DNA from 2 places in the Gudongella sp. QWL-04 genome. Region 1 is predicted to be linked to the other one. Evidence: riboswitches for the same ligand, from Rfam matches in the RefSeq annotation. Region 1 holds a riboswitch; the other holds the start of a gene.
The links. Region 1 has a riboswitch for molybdenum cofactor ahead of AC4PHB_RS11830 (aldehyde ferredoxin oxidoreductase family protein). Riboswitches for the same ligand answer to the same signal wherever they lie in the genome.
Positions count from the first base shown of each region.

Region 2: another riboswitch for molybdenum cofactor. It lies ahead of AC4PHB_RS10950 (ABC transporter substrate-binding protein); the one in region 1 lies ahead of AC4PHB_RS11830 (aldehyde ferredoxin oxidoreductase family protein).

Region 1 covers NZ_CM178754.1:2,385,599-2,390,030, forward strand. Annotated here, with positions in the region: gene AC4PHB_RS11820 (sensor domain-containing diguanylate cyclase) at 1-55, shown strand, start outside; gene AC4PHB_RS11825 (GNAT family N-acetyltransferase) at 108-581, shown strand; gene AC4PHB_RS11830 (aldehyde ferredoxin oxidoreductase family protein) at 614-2,458, opposite strand; molybdenum cofactor riboswitch at 2,510-2,637, opposite strand; gene AC4PHB_RS11835 (prenyltransferase/squalene oxidase repeat-containing protein) at 2,839-3,783, shown strand; gene AC4PHB_RS11840 (DUF4846 domain-containing protein) at 3,785-4,432, shown strand, end outside.
Region 2 covers NZ_CM178754.1:2,196,372-2,200,803, forward strand. Annotated here, with positions in the region: gene fdhF (formate dehydrogenase subunit alpha) at 1-157, shown strand, start outside; gene AC4PHB_RS10930 (ferritin-like domain-containing protein) at 169-663, shown strand; gene AC4PHB_RS10935 (MogA/MoaB family molybdenum cofactor biosynthesis protein) at 665-1,162, shown strand; gene mobA (molybdenum cofactor guanylyltransferase) at 1,164-1,778, shown strand; gene fdhD (formate dehydrogenase accessory sulfurtransferase FdhD) at 1,762-2,544, shown strand; molybdenum cofactor riboswitch at 2,513-2,627, shown strand; gene AC4PHB_RS10950 (ABC transporter substrate-binding protein) at 2,683-3,567, shown strand; gene AC4PHB_RS10955 (ABC transporter permease) at 3,619-4,311, shown strand; gene AC4PHB_RS10960 (ABC transporter ATP-binding protein) at 4,311-4,432, shown strand, end outside.

The DNA.
Region 1 (4,432 bases):
AGATGAGAACCTATATAAAGCAAAGAGGAACGGGAAAAACCAAATTGTTTATTAGTTGTTTGTTTTACAACTCTCAAATGAGTTTTGATAGTGGAGATGATCGCGAAGTGACTTATAGAATAATATTAAGTAATATTGAGCAGCGAGACGATCTTGCTAATATCAAGGAGCTATTTATTGAGTATGCAGAATCACTAGGTGTTGATCTTTCATTCCAGGGTTTCGAAGAGGAGTTAAACACCTTGCCAGGGAAATATGCAGAACCCGAGGGGTGTATCATCCTTGCTTCAGTGGAAGATGCTCCTGCGGGATGTGTGGCATTAAGAAAAATTAATAACGAAATTTGTGAGATGAAGAGACTTTATGTCAAAAGTCAGTTCCGCAGTTTGGGATTAGGTAAAAAGCTTGCAAATAGTATAATTGAGAAGGCCAGAGAGCTTGGATATGAATATATAAGACTCGACACTCTTCCAACAATGAAAAGAGCCCAGGAGATGTACAGGGAAATGGGCTTTTATGAAATAGAACCATATATTTATAATCCTGTTGAGGGAACTAGATACCTGGAGAAGAAGCTTTAGGGACAAGGGGAAGAACCCCTTGTCCCTAAATTTTATTCTAACTTAAGTCTCGATAATGTATCACTGGTTGGGAGTCCGGTTTTCAAATCCCATCCCATACTTCCATAAAACTCATCTAGCATAATTTCCTCATTTGCAACTAGACCCTTGCCAAGACCATCTGGAGCAGGCTCATTTGACAACCTACATGGCAGCTTTTCATCCTTTCTGCCAAAGCCTTCTCTTGCGTTGAACATTCTCTCAAGATTTATAACCCTCTCTGCACACTCCATCATTTCATTTAGGGACTTATTATCACCTGTCGCAGCATTATGCAGTCCTGTCCATGTACTGCCCTTAACAGCGAGAGTGATACTGGCAAACAGACATACTCCCAAGAGATTGGTAATCATTGAAAGCTCCATAAACGGCTTGACCCACCATTTATTTTCATCCTCAAAGGGGGACACCTTTTCATGTATACCAAGTTCAGGCTCAACATATCCGAAGGCATCGATGACTGATGCATAGGGCCTCAGATGATCGGCACCCCTTGGTGAAATAAGATGCGAAAGTGATTCACCCTTACTTGCACGTACTCCACAGGAAGCAAGCTCCATACCCTTTACCTGGAATACGTATTTTTCGGCCTCTGGACCTATTCTTCTGGCAGCTCTTAAGGAGCCCTCCGCTAAGATATCCCCGTATCCTTCTCTGTTTGCTATCATCTCGGTCATTTTGACCATAGACTCAGCATACCCAAATGATAGATCGATGCCGCCAGTAGTTTCTTTGTCTATCAATCCCTTTTCAAACCATTCCATTGCAGATGCTATTGTTTGCCCGGTAGATATGGTATCTAGACCCATTCGGTTGCATATATAACCTGCTTTAACTATAGAATTGAGGTCATCTACAAAGCATTTTGACCCGAATGCACCCAAGGTCTCATATTCGGGACCTCCACCGGATTCTCCCCTATATTCTCCATCAAGGATTTCAGTATGTCTTCCGCAGGCTATTGGGCAGCCATAGCAAGCCCAAGGTTTTACATTAAGGGTTTCATGGTAAGCCTTGTGACCGATTTTATCCATGGCATCAAAGGTCGTAAATTGCCAATTCCTAGTTGGCAGCAGCCCCAGGGCATTGATTGAATCAGTAAATGAAGGTGTACCAAATGGCTTTAACTCATCTCTGACGAATGCCTCAGACTCAAGCTCTGTGCGTGCCCTGTTGGAGTATTCATCCATCATTTCCGGGTTGCTTACTTCAGGTTTTGTGGAACCATATATTGCTATAGCCTTTAGATTTTTACTGCCCATAATTGCTCCTGGACCACCTCTACCTGCAGCCCTGTGTTTATCCACCATTATCGAAGATATCAGTACCTTTTTCTCTCCAGCAGGGCCGATCTCTGCTATCCTGACTCTTGGATTTTGAAGATCTTCTCTAATTTTATCCTCTGTTTTTTCGGTATCCAGACCCCATATTAAGGATGCATCCCTGAATTCGACCGACTCGTCGTTGATGTAAAGATAAACTGGAGAACTGCTTCTTCCTGTAATGAGTACTACATCATAGCCTGCTCTTTTTATCATGGGAGCAAGGTGGCCTCCAACATTCGTCATGCCTATCGTACCAGTAAGTGGAGACTTGTAGCCGATACATAGTCTTCCACAGGATGGAGCCTTGGTTCCAGTTAGAGATCCGGTAGTGAATACTAGCAGATTTCTTTCATCCATCGGGTCCATTCCAGGCTCTAGATTATCATAGAGTATTTTAGCTGCCAACCCCTCTCCGCCAACAAACATTCTAGTCCATTCCTCGTTTATTCTGGATAACTCAATGCTTCTGTCAGTCAAGTTGATTTTCAACATTTTCCCAGTTATAGTGCTCATAAGTATTCTCCTTTCCTAAAACACTACGCGAACAAAAAACAATAAGAGGCCTTCACCTAAGTGAAAACCCCTTTGCAAGCATGGCAGGTCAGAAAATTACTTTTCTGGCCCAATGTTCAGTGTTTCCGAATTATGTTTCACCTTATGCCGGGAACACAGAATCGGAGTTAACTATATTACTCGTATATATATTAATACATTATGGGCATATATTCAATAATCTGAGAAAACATATAGTAATTAAAAGAAATAACAATACTGGAGATGATCCTGTGAAAATCAAATTGTTGAGTTTATACTAGGACAGAGGGGACGGTATAAGATATACTTAATTAAAGAAATAGTAGCGGTTTCTGATTTGATAAAGGAGTTGGATCCATATGGATAAAATCTATGAATGGCTCTTAGAGGGAGACATCAGCATCCAGTATCAGACTAGAAAGTATTTGATGAAGGAGCCCTTAGAGCAGCTAGTTCCTCTAAGAGGAAGGATATGTGAAGAGGGCTGGGGAGTGGAGTTCCTTAGTAAGAGAAATCCATCAGGACATTGGAGTAGGGATTTTTACCAAGTCAAGTGGATAAATTCACACTACACACTTTTGGATCTTCGGTATCTTGAGATTGAGCCTGTGAAACCTATTATTGAAACTCTCAATATCATTATTGACAAATGCAAGGCTGCTGACGGAAGTATAAATGAGTCTCATACATTAAAATCTGGAGACATTTGCATTAATGGCATGTTTCTTAACTATGCGTCCTTTTTCGGAATTCCTGAGGATAGATTGGAATCAGTCGTAGACTTTCTGCTGACTCATCAAATGTCAGACGGGGGCTTTAACTGTATGTCAACTCGCAGCGGAGCTGTCCACAGCTCGATGCATACAACTATATCGGTTCTTGAGGGAATATGGGAGTACATGAAGGCGGGGTATACCTATAGACTTGACGAGCTAGAAAGGATCAAGAAGGAAAGCGAGGAATTTATTCTTAGTCACAGGCTATATAAATCAGATAAGACAGATGAAATCATAGATAAACGCTGGATAATGCTGTCATACCCTTCCCGATGGAGGTATGATATTTTAAGAGCGCTGCTATATTTCGCAGATTCCGACCACCCTTATGATTCCAGGATGGAGGATGCCATTCAAATACTTCTTTCTAAAAGGAAGAAAACGGGAAGGTGGCCGGTACAGGCTAAACACCCTGGGGAGGTCCATATCGACATGGAGTTCACAGGGAAAGACAGCAGATGGAACACCTTAAGAGCTCTGAGGGTGTTAAAAGAGTATAAGCTAGAAGAATTAAAGGAGTTAGAATAAAATGGGGTCACAGAATAGAATCGTCTCTGAATACACAATGAAGAAATACCTACCACTACTTATTGCGGTCTTAGTGTTTGTGGGCTGTAGTCAATCTAAGTCAGAAAATAAAACAGAGTTGCCTATTCCACCCGTAGAACCTGAAATTATCTTAGAAGAAAGCATACTGAATAAAGATGGAATGACTATACTGGAAAGGTACGCACCTCCAAAAGGCTACAATAGAATTGAGGTTGCGGATGGAAGCTTTGCAGATTTTCTAAGAAACCAGAAGCTAAAGATCTATGGAGATAAGGTGCTATATTATGATGGTCGTGAGAAAAACAGAACGGATGTTTACGATAGCGTATTTGATGTAGATATTGGAGATAGGGATCTTCACCAATGTGCTGATGCAGTTATGCTTCTTAGAGGAGAGTATCTATTTGAAAAGGGTAAATTTGAAGATGTTAAGTTTAACTTCGTTTCAGGCTTCAAGGCTGAATATTCAAAGTGGATGGAAGGCTACAGGATAAAGGTAGATGGCAACAATGTCAGCTATTATTTGAGCACTGATCCATCATCAAGCTACGAGAGCTTTAGAAAGTATATGGACATGGTTTTTGCCTACTCCGGAACTCTTTCCCTTGAGAATGAGCTAGTTCCAGTT
Region 2 (4,432 bases), 190 kb from region 1:
AAGGGCAAGGGTTACAGATGGAATCGATGAAGATGTTGTATTCATGCCATTCCATTACTCGGAGGGTCAAGCAAATTATCTTACCAACACAGCAACTGACGATATAGCAAAGATTCCAGAGCTTAAGGTAGCCGCAGTAAGGATCGAAAGAATTTAGGAGGTGTTATAATGGATTATGAACAGGTGTTGAGATATGCCATGCAAATGGAGCTGGATGGCAGTAATTTCTTCAAGGAAAAGGCCGGACACTTCTCGAACCCGACCACCCAAAAGCTGTTCCTTGACCTGTCTGATGTTGAGATGGAGCATTACGCCTATTTGGAAAGACAGCTTAAGTCGTACGGAAGCAATGGAGACTTTGACACTGCTGAGGATGTCATGGACAGAGATGAAGACATATTCAAGTCAAGAGAAGAATCTGAGCATATTGAGGAGACGCTCAAGGAGTCTGACATCCCTGATCTGACAATTCTAAGGATGGCGTATTTAATAGAGAGAGACTACAAGGAATTCTATGAGAGAGCTGCCGAGCATTCTAAGGATGAGGGTATCAAGGCAATATTCACTAAGCTCTCAAAATGGGAGGAAGGGCACGAAAGGCTTTTCAAATCTGAATACGACAGAAGGATGAAGGAATACATGACCCTTCCTTGGGGAGGTTAATATGTTCAAAGTAGGAATAATCACAGCAAGCGATAAGGGCTCGAGGGGAGACAGAGAAGATCTTTCAGGAGCGTTGATCAAGGAGATGACAGAGAACAGAGGATACCAGATCGTAAGCTACAAGGTCCTGCCAGACGAGGAGGAACTTCTGGCCCAGGAAATGATAAGACTTTCAGATGAAGTCAAGGTAGATCTTATCCTGACAACCGGTGGAACAGGATTTAGTATGAGAGATGTCACCCCGGAAGCAACAATAAGGGTTTGTGACAGGATGGCTCCTGGAATATCCGAAGCCATAAGGTCCCTGAGTCTTAGAATCACTCCCCGCGCAATGCTTTCGAGAGCGGTATCTGGAATACGCAAAAGCACTCTGATAATAAATTTACCAGGAAGTCCCAAGGCCGTAAGGGAATCTCTGGAATTCATTCTGGACAGCGTTCATCATGGATTGGAGATCATGACCGGAAGAGATAGTGAATGTGCAAGAAGCGGTGATTGATATGAAGCATTTTGGTTCTGCAATAATCCTTGCCGGGGGCAAAAGCACCCGTATGGGCTTTGATAAACAAACGCTCAAGCTTAGAGAGCGAAGCTTGACCGAGGGGCTCATAAAAAGGCTAAGGAACTATTTTGACGAAATAATCGTCGTGACAAATAGGCCTGAGCTATATATCGGACTCGCAGACAAGATAACGAGCGACATAATTCCCGACATGGGCCCATTATCAGGGATCCATGCCGGGCTTTCTGCTGCTTCCTCAGAATATTCCTTCGTCATCGCCTGCGACATGCCTCAAATCAATAACAAATATATTGATCATATGAAGGAGCTACTGGAATATAACAGACCTATGGCTTGCATCACTAAATTCGGTGACTGGATCGAGCCCTTTAATGCCTTCTATAACAAAGCATTGGCTGAGTATATAGAAGAATTTCTCCTGGAGGGGGGAAAGGCTGTGCACAGACTTCTGAAAAACCACATAGTGGAGTATATTCCTGAGGAGGTCGCCAGAAGCTTCAGCCCTGATTGGGGGATGTTTCTTAATCTTAACACCCGCGAGGACCTTCTAAAGTATTTGGAGGAGGGAACCTTAAGTGGATACGACGAATAGAGTAAATGTTGCAAGGTGGAGAAGAGGAGAACTGACGATCGAAGAGGATCAGGTGATAGTCGAATATCCATTGACCATCCATCTGAACGGTGATGAACTGGTCACTCTTTTGTGCACGCCAACCTCTCTCAAGGAACTGATAGTAGGATTTCTTCTGTCCGAAAACTTCATCGATCATATTGACGAGATAAATGAGTTGTACATAGAAGAAGAGCTGGGAAGAGCTACAATTAATACCTCTGTAAAAAGACCGCTTAGGGAAAAGCTTATAGGGAGAAGGACCATAACCTCGGGCTGTGGAAGAGGAACCTCGTTCTACAGTGCTGTTGACCAGACAAAGGCTATTAAAATACAGAAAAGTATGGAAATTCATCCAAGTATTGTGCTACAATTGATGAGAGAGTTCAATCAGAACTCCAAGCTTTTCCGAGACACTGGAGGAGTACATGGATGCGCATTGTGTGATATATCTTCTATCCTCCTTCAGGAGGAGGATATCGGAAGGCACAATGCCATGGATAAACTCATTGGCAGAGCAAGGCTTGAGGGCATTGAGTTGTCTGATAAGCTAGTGCTTACAACAGGAAGGGTATCATCCGAGCTGCTTATAAAGGCAGCTAAGCAAGGGATACCTGTTATCGCTTCAAGGTCTGCACCTACAGAGCTGGCTGTCAGTCTGGCTCAGGAAACCGGCATTACATTGATTGGATTTGCAAGAGGAGACAAACTGAATATCTATAGCAATTTTCCGAGCACGAAGGTCTAAAGCATAGCCATGACCCAGTGCCGTTGGGTTTAGAGGGAAATCTCTGAGCCTCCCGTTTGGAAAGGAAGATGTTTAATAAGGCAACCTTTCTTTCTGGTTGTCTTTTTTGTTTCCCAAAATTAAAGGAGAGTGGTCGTCATGAAAAAAACGCTTACATACGTACTTCTCCTCTTGCTGATCCTTGTAACTATGTCCGGTTGTGCATCTAGGACAGAAGCTCCTGCAGAAGCACCGGCTGAAACTCCTGCACAGGAGCCTGCAACTGAGCCTGAACCAGCTGCTGAGAAAAGTATAATCCTTGCAACGACGACAAGTACACAGGACTCAGGACTTCTCGATTTTCTGCTTCCGATCTTCACTGAGGAGACCGGGATCGAGGTAAAAACAATTGCAGTTGGAACCGGTAATGCCCTGCAAATGGGACGAGACGGGGAGGCTGACGTACTTCTGGTACACGCCAAGGCTGATGAATTGAAGCTGGTTGAGGAAGGTCATGGCACAGTAAGACACGATGTAATGTACAATGATTTTGTACTTGTGGGGCCAGCCGATGGTCAAATTACTTATGGAAATGATATCAATGCAGCTCTTGCTGCGATCAGTGAAAAAGGACTTCCGTTCGTTTCAAGAGGAGATGACTCAGGAACTCATAAGAAGGAGCTGGGACTCTGGAAAGCACTTTCAATTGAGCCTGCCGGTGAATGGTATATTGAAGCCGGTGCAGGAATGGGGGATGTCCTAAAGATAGCTGACGAAAGACAAGGATATACCTTGACAGACAGAGCAACCTACCTTGCACTTAAGGACACACTCCAACTGGAGATTGTTGTCGAGGGAGACGAAGGCCTTTTCAATCAGTATGGAATAATACCTGTCAATCCAAATAAGGGAGAAATGATCAATGAGGCTGGGGCTTTAGAGTTTATGGACTGGTTGATTTCAGAAGAGGGACAGGAGCTTATATCGCAATTTGGAGTCGAGGAGTATGGAGAGCCTTTGTTTATACCAAACTATGGTAAATAGGTTCATTCAGGCTCCTAGAAACAATAAGATTATCAAAGGAGGTGAGGGACTATGGATTATATAGCCCAGGGCTTTGGAGAGGCATTAAGGCTTTTGGCTGGATTTGATGGTGAGGTATATAGAATAATCATGCTTTCACTTTTAGTATCCATATGCGCTACCATGGTCGCCTCACTTATTTTTGTTCCGCTGGGGGTTTACCTTGGCATCAAGCAATTTAAAGGGAAAAAAATATTTTCAAGAACTGTATATACCTTCATGAGTATCCCTTCAGTGATCGTAGGTCTAGTGGTAGCGCTGCTGCTCGCTAGAAGAGGACCCTTGGGATATTTGCGGCTTCTTTATACTCCTTCAGCAATGATCATCGCTCAGACGATACTTGTAATACCACTTGTGTTGGGCCTTACATATAATCTATCAAAGAACAGAGGGATCCCTATCGAGAGAGTCTCAAGAACCCTGGGAGGTAAAAGATCCGATTCAGTGATCCTAATTATCAGAGAGTTAAAAATCGACATCCTTGTGAACATTGCCACTGCATTTTCAAGAGCCATATCCGAGGTAGGGGCAGTAATGATTGTTGGAGGTAATATCAAGGGACAGACCCGGGTTATGACTACAGCAATATCAATGATGAACTCCATGGGAGATTATCCAATGGCAATTGCACTTGGAATCATCCTCCTCGTGGTTTCCTTCGGGATCCACAGTCTGATTTACTCGTATAGTCAGGAGGAAGAGTAATGGAGATAAAGCTAATAAGAACGAGAAAAAAATACCGAAATACAATGGTTTTAGATATAGATGATTTGACCATCCCTAAAGGGATTATAACTGGGATAACCGGCTCCAACGGAGCAGGCAA